2 regions of the Nocardiopsis sp. NPDC055879 genome follow, and region 2 is predicted to be linked to the other one. Evidence: riboswitches for the same ligand, from Rfam matches in the RefSeq annotation. Region 2 holds a riboswitch; the other holds the start of a gene.
What was found. A riboswitch is a leader RNA that binds a small molecule or an ion and turns the genes downstream of it on or off. The one in region 2 is predicted to bind S-adenosylmethionine.

Region 1: it holds a riboswitch for S-adenosylmethionine, as region 2 does, so the genes downstream of both, thrC (threonine synthase) here and ACWGKS_RS01915 (aminotransferase class V-fold PLP-dependent enzyme) in region 2, are expected to answer to the same signal.

Annotation. Positions count from the first base shown of each region.
Region 1 is NZ_JBSHCT010000010.1:58,882-63,289, reverse strand. Features, by position in the region: gene ACWGKS_RS13730 (PadR family transcriptional regulator) at 1-445, opposite strand, end outside; gene ACWGKS_RS13725 (ubiquitin-like small modifier protein 1) at 551-829, opposite strand; gene thrC (threonine synthase) at 882-2,141, opposite strand; SAM riboswitch class I at 2,155-2,293, opposite strand; gene ACWGKS_RS13715 (alpha,alpha-trehalose-phosphate synthase (UDP-forming)) at 2,614-4,050, shown strand; gene ACWGKS_RS13710 (GrpB family protein) at 4,063-4,408, opposite strand, start outside.
Region 2 is NZ_JBSHCT010000001.1:455,060-459,467, forward strand. Features, by position in the region: gene ACWGKS_RS01905 (CaiB/BaiF CoA transferase family protein) at 1-1,275, opposite strand, end outside; gene ACWGKS_RS01910 (DUF3870 domain-containing protein) at 1,279-1,662, opposite strand; SAM riboswitch class IV at 1,878-1,992, shown strand; gene ACWGKS_RS01915 (aminotransferase class V-fold PLP-dependent enzyme) at 2,057-3,448, shown strand; gene ACWGKS_RS01920 (SAM-dependent methyltransferase) at 3,583-4,383, shown strand.

The sequences.
Region 1 (4,408 bases), on a different contig from region 2:
GGGCGGGCTTGCCCCATTCCGCCGCCGAGGAGTCGATCGCCGCCGCCGTCTCGGCGTTGCTCTTCTCCAACGCGACCAACCGCTCTCGCAGGGCCTCGATCACCTCCGCCCGAGGCAGGCAGGGCATCAGGGTGACCCCGGCGTACAACAGGGCGTGGTCGTCGCCGGCGTGGCGCAGTGCCCCCCGCAACAGCCGGCGGAACTCCACCTCGCCCTCCTCGGTGAGCTCGTAGGAGGTGCGGTCGGTGATCTCATCGCCCGGGGACACGAACTCACGGAGTTTTCCCTGCTCGGACAGCTTGCGCAGGGCGTGGTAGATCGACCCCCACTTCACGTTGGCCCATTCCTTGGCTCCCCAGTCCATGAGGTCACGGCCCACGCGGTAGCCGTGCGTCCCCCCGTGGACGCGCACCACACCGAGCACCAACAACCGTGTCGCCGACATCGCCACCCTCGTCCCGGAAGAAACCTCCTCCCAGGTTATGAGGCCCGCGGAGAAGAAGTGAGGGGGCGGACGCGTCGAGCGCCCGCCCCCTCATCGTTCCTACGGTCAGCAGCCCCCGGCGACCGCGGGGATGATCGACACCTGCTGACCGGCCCTGACCTCGGTCTGCAGGCCCTTCTCGAAACGCACGTCCTCGTCACCGACGTAGACGTTCACGAAACGGCGCACCTTGCCGTTGTCGTCGAGGATGCGGGCCCGGATACCCGGGTGGTTGGCCTCCAGGTCGTCGAGGATCTCGGCGAGGGTGGCGCCCTCGGCGGTGACCTCGGAGGCGTCGTCGGTGTAGGTGCGCAGGATGGTGGGGACGCGGACGCTGGCGCTCATGTGCGGATCTCCTGGTGAGTGCGGTGGTGGGTGGTGGCGCGTGGCCGGACGATCAGACCAGGCCCTGGGCCTTGAACGCGTCGAGGGAGGGCTTGATGGTGGCCGTGACGCCGGAGTCGACGGCGTTGAGGGTCTTGAGCCCGTCACCGGTGTTGACGATGACGGTCTCGGCCTCGGGGTCGATCCGGCCCTCGCGGACCAGCTTGCGCAGGACGCCGGTGGTCACACCGCCCGCTGTCTCGGCGAAGATGCCCTCGGTACGGGCCAGCAGCTTGATGGCGTCGACGATCTCGTCGTCGCCCACGTGCTCCACCGAACCACCGGTGCGCTCGGCGATGTCCAGGACGTATGGCCCGTCCGCCGGGTTGCCGATGGCCAGGGACTTGGCGATCGTGTCCGGCTTGACCGGCTGGATGACGTCGTGGCCGTTCTCCCACGCCTTGGCGACCGGGGAGCAGCCCGTGGCCTGCGCCCCGAACACCTTGTAGGGGCGGTCCTCGACCAGGCCGACCTTGATGAGCTCCTGGAAGCCCTTGTCGATCTTGGTGAGCTGGGAGCCGGAGGCGATCGGGACGACGATCTGCTCGGGCAGTCGCCAGCCGAGCTGCTCGGCGATCTCGTAGGCCAGCGTCTTGGAACCCTCGGCGTAGTAGGGCCGCAGGTTGACGTTGGTGAAGCCCCAGCTCTCACCGGCCTCGTCGCCGATGAGTTCGGAGCAGAAGCGGTTGACGTCGTCGTAGTTGCCGTCGATGGCCACGACCTTGCCGCCGTAGACGGCCGCCATGACGACCTTGCCCTCCTCCAGCCCGGCGGGGATGAACACGCACGACTCGAAGCCGGCCCGCGCGGCCGCGGCACCGACCGCGCCGGCGAGGTTCCCGGTGGAGGAACAGGACAGGGTGGTGAATCCGAATGTGCGGGCGGCCTCGACGGCGATCGCGACCACGCGGTCCTTGAAGGAGTGCGTGGGGTTGGCGGAGTCGTCCTTGACGTGCAGGGACTTCAGCCCGAGTTCGGCGGCGAGGCGGTCGGCCCCGACCAGGGGCGTGAAGCCGGGGTTCATGTTGGGCAGCTCGGCCACGTTCGTGGGGACCGGCAGGAGGGAGCGGTAGCGCCAGATGTTCTTGGGGCCGCTCTCGATCTCCTCGCGGGTGACGGTCCCGAAGTCGTAGGCGATCTCCAGGGGGCCGAAACAGAACTGACAGGCGAAGCTCGGCGAAAGTTCATAACGCTCGCCGCACTCTCGACAGGAAAGGGCGGTTCCGGGGCCGAAGGCGCGGACAGCGGTGGGTTCAGCGGCGGCGATCGCCATGGCGAGGTGTCTCCCCTCATCTTCCCTGGTGGCCACCTTGGCCCCAGGCCGGAGTTGGCACCTGCCTCGACCGGTACGCGATGGTGCGTCCACATGTCGAGATGGTTGCCGGGGCTTCGTAGGGCCGGTCCCTCCACCCCTCTGGATGAGCAATATGAAGTTGTGGCTTCTCCGCTCGGAGAACGCACCGTCACTGTAACCGACGCCCTGACCGGTTTTCCATGCCGGGTGATCCGGATTACACCAAGCGTCTCGCTATTCGACACAGGATGAGACGACCCCGATCGGCGCCGCGTCGCGCGCGTGTCGTGCCCGTGGAGCGTGATGATCCTCCCCGTTGACCAGGGGTGGGTTTGGGGCCCGGGCGCTCCGGCGAGACCTAGGGTGCGCCTCCGGATCGCCGGGGGTGCATCCACGACTTCCCCACCTTCCCACCGCGACACTCGTTCGCGCACTTGAGAGGACCTCACACGTGGACAAGGCACAGATCCTCATCGCCTCCAACAGAGGACCGGTCTCCTTCTCCACGACGGCCGACGGCTCCCTGGAGCACCGCAGGGGCGGCGGTGGACTGGTGTCGGGGATGAGTTCGGTGGCGACCGAGATCGACGCCCTGTGGGTGTGCGCGGGCCTGTCCGACGCCGACCGGCGCGCCGCGGCCGAGGCCCCGGAGGCCCGACTGGACCGGACGCACGACCTCGACGGCATGCGCGTCCACATGCTGGACATTCCGGAGGAGACTCTGGCCGGCGCCTACACCGAAGTGGCCAACTCGATCCTGTGGTTCGTGCAGCACATGTTGTACGACACCCCGAACAAGCCCTCCTTCGGTTCGGACTTCCGCAGGCGTTGGGAGGACTACTCCGCCTACAACAACGCCTTCGCCGAGGCCCTGGTGAGCGGGGCCTCGGACAACGCCCGCGTGGCCGTGCAGGACTACCACCTGGCCCTGGTGCCGCGCATTCTGCGCACCCGCCGCCCCGACCTGCGGATCGCGCACTTCTCGCACACCCCCTGGGCTCCCCCGGAGTACTTCCGGATGCTGCCGACCCATGTGGCCCGGGAACTGCTGGAGGGCATGCTCGGCGCCGACCGGCTCGGTTTCCACAGCCCTCGATGGGCCGAGGCCTTCCTGCGTTGCTGCGCCGAGATCCTGCGCGCCGACGTCGACCTCGGGCAGCGCACGGTGGAGTACGGCGGCCGCGTGGTCGAGGTGGGTGTGCACGCCTTGGGCGCGGACGCCGACGGGCTGCGGGAGAGCGCCTCGGAACCGGCCGTGGCCGAGCGCCGGCGGACACTGATCGACCTGGTCGGCGACACCAGGCTGATCGTGCGGGTGGACCGCACCGAGTTGTCCAAGAACATCGTGCGCGGCCTGGAGGCCTATCGGGAGCTCTTGAGGGCGCACCCGGAGTGGCGTGGGCGGGTCACGCACCTGGCGTTCGCCTACCCGAGCCGGGGCGACGTGCCCGAGTACCGGACCTACACCGACTCGGTGCTGCGGACGGCCAAGGAGATCAACGAGGAGTTCGCCACCCCCGAGTGGACGCCGGTGGTGCTGGAGGTCAACGACGACTACCCGCGGTCGCTGGCCTCGTTCCAGATCGCGGACGTGCTGCTGGTCAACCCGATCCGGGACGGGATGAACCTGGTCGCCAAGGAGGGCCCGGTGTTGTCCGAGCGCGACTCCGTCCTGGTGCTGTCCCGGGAGGCGGGCGCGGCCGACGAGTTGGGCGAGGACGCGCTGCTGGTCAACCCCTATGACACGGTGGAGACGGCGGAGGCGCTGCACGCGGCGTTGACGATGCCGGAGGCGGAGCGGAGCAAGCGTCGGGAGCGGCTGGCGGAGGCGGCGGTGGCGCTGCCGCCTCGTCGCTGGTTCCAGGACCAGATCCGTTCCCTGGGCTGAGCGGGGCCGAGGTCAGTTCGGACTCCGGGACGCCTTCCAGGACTCGGCCTCGGCCATGAGTTCGGTGATGATCTCCCCCTTGGCCCCGGTGTAGTCCTGGAGGTGCTCCCATTCCCGCTCGCCCAACTCGCGTTTGACGGCGGCGTAGCGTTCGCGCGCGCCGGCGTCGGCGATCAGGTGGTCGCGGAACAGGCTCATGCGTTCGAGCGCCGGGCACTCCCTCGTACCGACGTAGAGGTTCACGTTGACGCGTGAGCCCTTGAGGAGTCGGTGGTCGTGCTCGCCCTCGAAGCCAACGCGGACGCTGTACCCGATCTCCTCCAGTTCCGGCAGGTAGGCGGGCTCGTCCGTGGGGTCG
Region 2 (4,408 bases):
GTCGGTCTGTTGGGCGGCGCCGCGCTCGAACAGTTCCTCGATCCGGTCGGGGGCCAATCCCAACTCGGTGAGGATCTCTCGCGAGTGCTGGCCGAGCAGTGGGGGAGCGGACATGGGGACGGGGGTGTCCGCCATCCGGAAGCCCGCCCGGACCTGTTCGAGGGGCCCGGCGGTGGGGTGTTCGACGGTGCGCAGGACGTCGTCCCCCGAGGCGTCGGCGGTACGCAGCGCGTCCAGGACACCGCGCACCCGACCCACCGGGACCCCGGCGGTGACCAGGACGTTCATCCAGTGGTCGGCGGGGCGGGAGGTCAGCGTCTCGGTGAGTTCGCCGACCAGCTCCTCGCGGTGCGCCACCCGTTCGGGGTTGGTGGCGTAGCGGGTGTCCTCGGCCAGGTCTGGGCGGTCGATGGCCGCGCACAACCGTCGGTACAGGGCGTCGTTGCCCGCGGCCACGACGATCTCCGCGTCGGCGGTGGGGAAGACCTGGTAGGGGACGATGGTGGTGTGCGCGTTGCCCACCCGGGCCGGTTCCGTCCCCGTGATCAGTGCCTGCTGGGTGAGATTGACCAGGCTCGACAGCGTGGAGTTGACCAGCGAGACGCTGACGTCCTCACCGCGGCCGGTGGCCTTGGCCCGCATGAGCGCGCCGAGGATGCCCACGGCGGCGTTGAGGCCGGTGAGCACGTCGGTCAGCGCCACACCGACCTTGCTGGCCGGTCCGTCGGCCGGGCCGGTGGTCGCCATCAGCCCGCTCTCGGCCTGCACGACGATGTCGAAGCCGGGGCGGCCCTCCGGTCGGTGTTCGGGCCCGAAGCCGCTCACCGAGCAGTAGACGACCGCCGGGTTGCGCTTGCCGATCTCCTCGTAGCCCAGCCCCAGCCGGTCGATCACTCCGGGTCGGAAGTTCTGGATCACCACGTCGGAGCCGGCGCACAGTTCCCGGACCGCGGCGAGCCCGTCGGGGTCCTTCAGGTCCACGGCGAGGCTGCGCTTGTTCCGGTTCACCGACAGGAAGTAGGCGGCCTCGCCGGGGGCGTGCGCCGCGCGGTGCTCTTCGGTGGGCTCGGCGTAGGGAGGTCCCCAGGAACGAGTGTCGTCGCCTCGCCCGGGTTGTTCGACCTTGATGACCTCGGCGCCCATGTCCGCCAACAACATGGTGGCGTAGGGGCCGGCCAGGACCCGGGACAGGTCGGTGATCCGCACACCGGCCAGGGGGAGTGGGGCACCCCCCGTCCCGGGTTCCTCTGTGGATTCGTGACTGGAAGGGTTCAAGGGTCACTCCTCGCCGTGGGGGGAACCGGGCAGTTGGTCGCCGTCACGCAGTTGGTAGTAGGTCTCCAGGCAGCGGCGCAGCGCGGTGGTGAGCGCGGCGCCCGATTGGCCCGCGTACCGCGTCTGCACCCGCTGGACGATCTCCGCGATGTCCTCGGTCACCGAGGCGCCCTCCACCAGGGCACGGAAGAAGTCCTTGGCCAGGTCGGTGAGCAGGGTGGTGTCCGCGGCGACGATCCGGTCGTCGGCGGTGTCCACGGCGAGCACGACACCGAGCCGCTGGTACTGGGAATGGCTCGCCACCGAATCGGGGAGACGGGCGTAGCCGGATATGAGGACAACCCGGGGGTTGCGGAAGAGCTGCTGAACGCGGTCGTCGCCGGGCAACGGACACACCTCTCGTCTGCGGGCACGCGAAAACTCCTACCGACTGGAGTCTCGCGTCTGAAGGGTTACCGGGGGAACCGGACACCCGCGACGTGAGGGCAGTTCGAGACCAGTATGTCGTCACCGTCGCGCCGACTGTCAAGCGGGGGCGTGTCCCAGAGCACACGAATCCCGTGGGTGCGTCGCGCACGAGCCATGTGTTACATTTCGGCACAGGTCACGAGTACCAGCGTCAAGCCCCGGCTAGCTGGTCGGCAACCCTCCTTCCGCGGTGGGGTGCCCCGGGTGAGGACCAGGTCCCGACACGACCGTGTCGGACAAGCGCGGACCCAGGAAGACGCGGCCGTCGAGCGGCGCACCCCGTGGGTCCCACGACCCACCGAAGAGGTGCCCCATGACCACCGTCATCCCGTTCGACTCCACCCGTCGCCCCCGCACCCGCCAGGCCGTTCGGGACGCGCGTGCGCGCCGGGCGTCGTACCCCGTCGGCGCCGCCCCGGACTGCTCGATCGTCACCCCGGACCGCGGGGTCCAGCTGGTCACCGGCGAGTACGTCGACTACGCCAACTTCGACTACGCGGCCAGCGCGCCCTGCCTGACCGCGGTCGCCGACGCCCTCTCCGCCGCCCTGCCCTACTACGCCAGCGTGCATCGGGGCGCGGGCCACCACTCCCGGATCAGTACCGAGGCCTACGAGGAAGCCCGTCGCGGCGTCGCCGGTTTCCTGGACGCCCGCCCCGACACCGACGCCGTGGTGTTCGTGCGCGGCACCACCGACGCGCTCAACCTGCTGGCCCGTTGCGTACCCGACGGTTGCACCGTGGTGGTGTTCGAGTCCGAGCACCACGCGAGCCTGTTGCCGTGGGAACACCCGGCCGCCCGCGCCGCGAAGGTGGTGCGCCTGCCGCTGCCCGCCACCCCCGACACCGCCGTCGAGGCCGCCCGCGCCGCCCTGCGCGAGGCCCCCGAGGGTCCGAAGCTGCTGTGCGTGACCGCGGCCTCCAACGTCACCGGTGAGATCTGGCCGGTCGAGGAGTTGGTCGAGGCCGCCCACGCCGAGGACGCCCGCGTGGTGGTCGACGCCGCCCAGTACGTGCCGCACCTGCCGTTCAGCCTCACCGAGACCGGCGCCGACTACGTGGCGCTTTCCGGACACAAGCTGTACGCGCCCTTCGGTTCGGGTGTGCTGGCGGGCCGCGCCGATTGGCTGGCAGAGGCCGCGCCCTACCTGTCCGGTGGTGGCGCGACGCGGAAGGTCACCGACCACGACGTGTTCTGGAACGACCTTCCGGCCCGGCACGAGGCGGGCAGCCCCAACGTCTTGGGCGCCGTGGCGTTGGCCGCGGCCTGCGCCACCTTCACCGAGGACACCCTGTACCTGCAGCACATCCGCGAGTCCGCCCTCCTGGAGCGCCTGCGCGCCGGGTTCTGCCAGATCGACGGCGTGCACGAGCTGACCCTGTGGGGGCCCGAACAGGCGCGGGTGGGCATCGTTTCGTTCGTGGTGGACGGGCTGCCCGCCGATCTGCTGGCCGCCGCCCTGTCCGCGGAGCACGGCATCGGGGTGCGCGACGGCCTGTTCTGCGCGCACCCGCTCACCGCCCACCTGCTGCCCGAGGGGCACACTCAGGCGGTTCGGGCCAGCCTGGGCGTGGGCACCACCGAGGAACACGTCGACCGGTTGGTCGGCGCCGTGGCGGATCTGGTCGCCCATGGGCCGCGTTGGGAGTACGTCGACCTCGACGGCCGGTTGGTCCCCGCCTCCGACCCGCGCGACGCGCTCTGAACGGAGCACGCCCGGAGCGGTCCCGTCGTCTATGATCAATGCGGAAAAACCGGTGGGAACGGGATGTTCTGCGCACGGTCGTCGAATTCCCGTTCCCTGCCGCGAACCCCCTGCGTATCGAGGTGGATGACCGCATGACCGACGATTCGACCGCCCCGGCCCCGGGGTCGAAGATCGACACCACCCGGACCCACTCGGCCCGGATCTGGAACTACTGGATGGGTGGAAAGGACCATTATCCGGTCGACCGTCTGGCGGGAGACGTGGTGGCCGAGTCCTTTCCGGAGATCCGGGACCTGGCCCGCACCAGTCGGGAGTTCCTCGTCCGCGCGGTGACCCACCTGACCCGGGACGAGGGCATCCGCCAGTACCTCGACATCGGTACCGGGATGCCCACCGCCAACAACACGCACGAGGTCGCCCAGTCGATCGCGCCGGAGACCCGGGTGGTCTACGTCGACAACGACCCCCTCGTGCTGACGCACGCCCGCGCCCTGCTGGTCGGCACCCCCGAGGGGGCCACCGACTACGTCGACGCCGACCTGCGCGACCCCGACGCGATCCTGGCCAAGGCCGCCGAGACGTTGGACTTCGACGAGCCGGTCGGGCTCATGCTGATGGGGATCCTGGGCCACGTCCCCGACGAGGAGGTCCAGCCGATCGTGCGCAGGCTGTTGGACGCCCTGCCCTCGGGTAGCTACCTGGTCAGTTACGACGGCGCCGACACGAGCGAGGACTACAACCAGGCCATCGAGGAGGGCAACAAGCACGGGGACGTGCCTTACCTGCTGCGCAGCCCCGAGGCCATCGCCGAGCGCTTCGAGGGCCTGGAGCTGCTGGAGCCCGGTGTGGTTCCCTGCCCGTTGTGGCGGCCCCCGATCGCGGGTGCCCGGCGCGGACTGGACCAGTACGGCGGGGTGGCTCGCAAGCCCTGACGGCCGGTCTCCGGCCGGTGCCCGA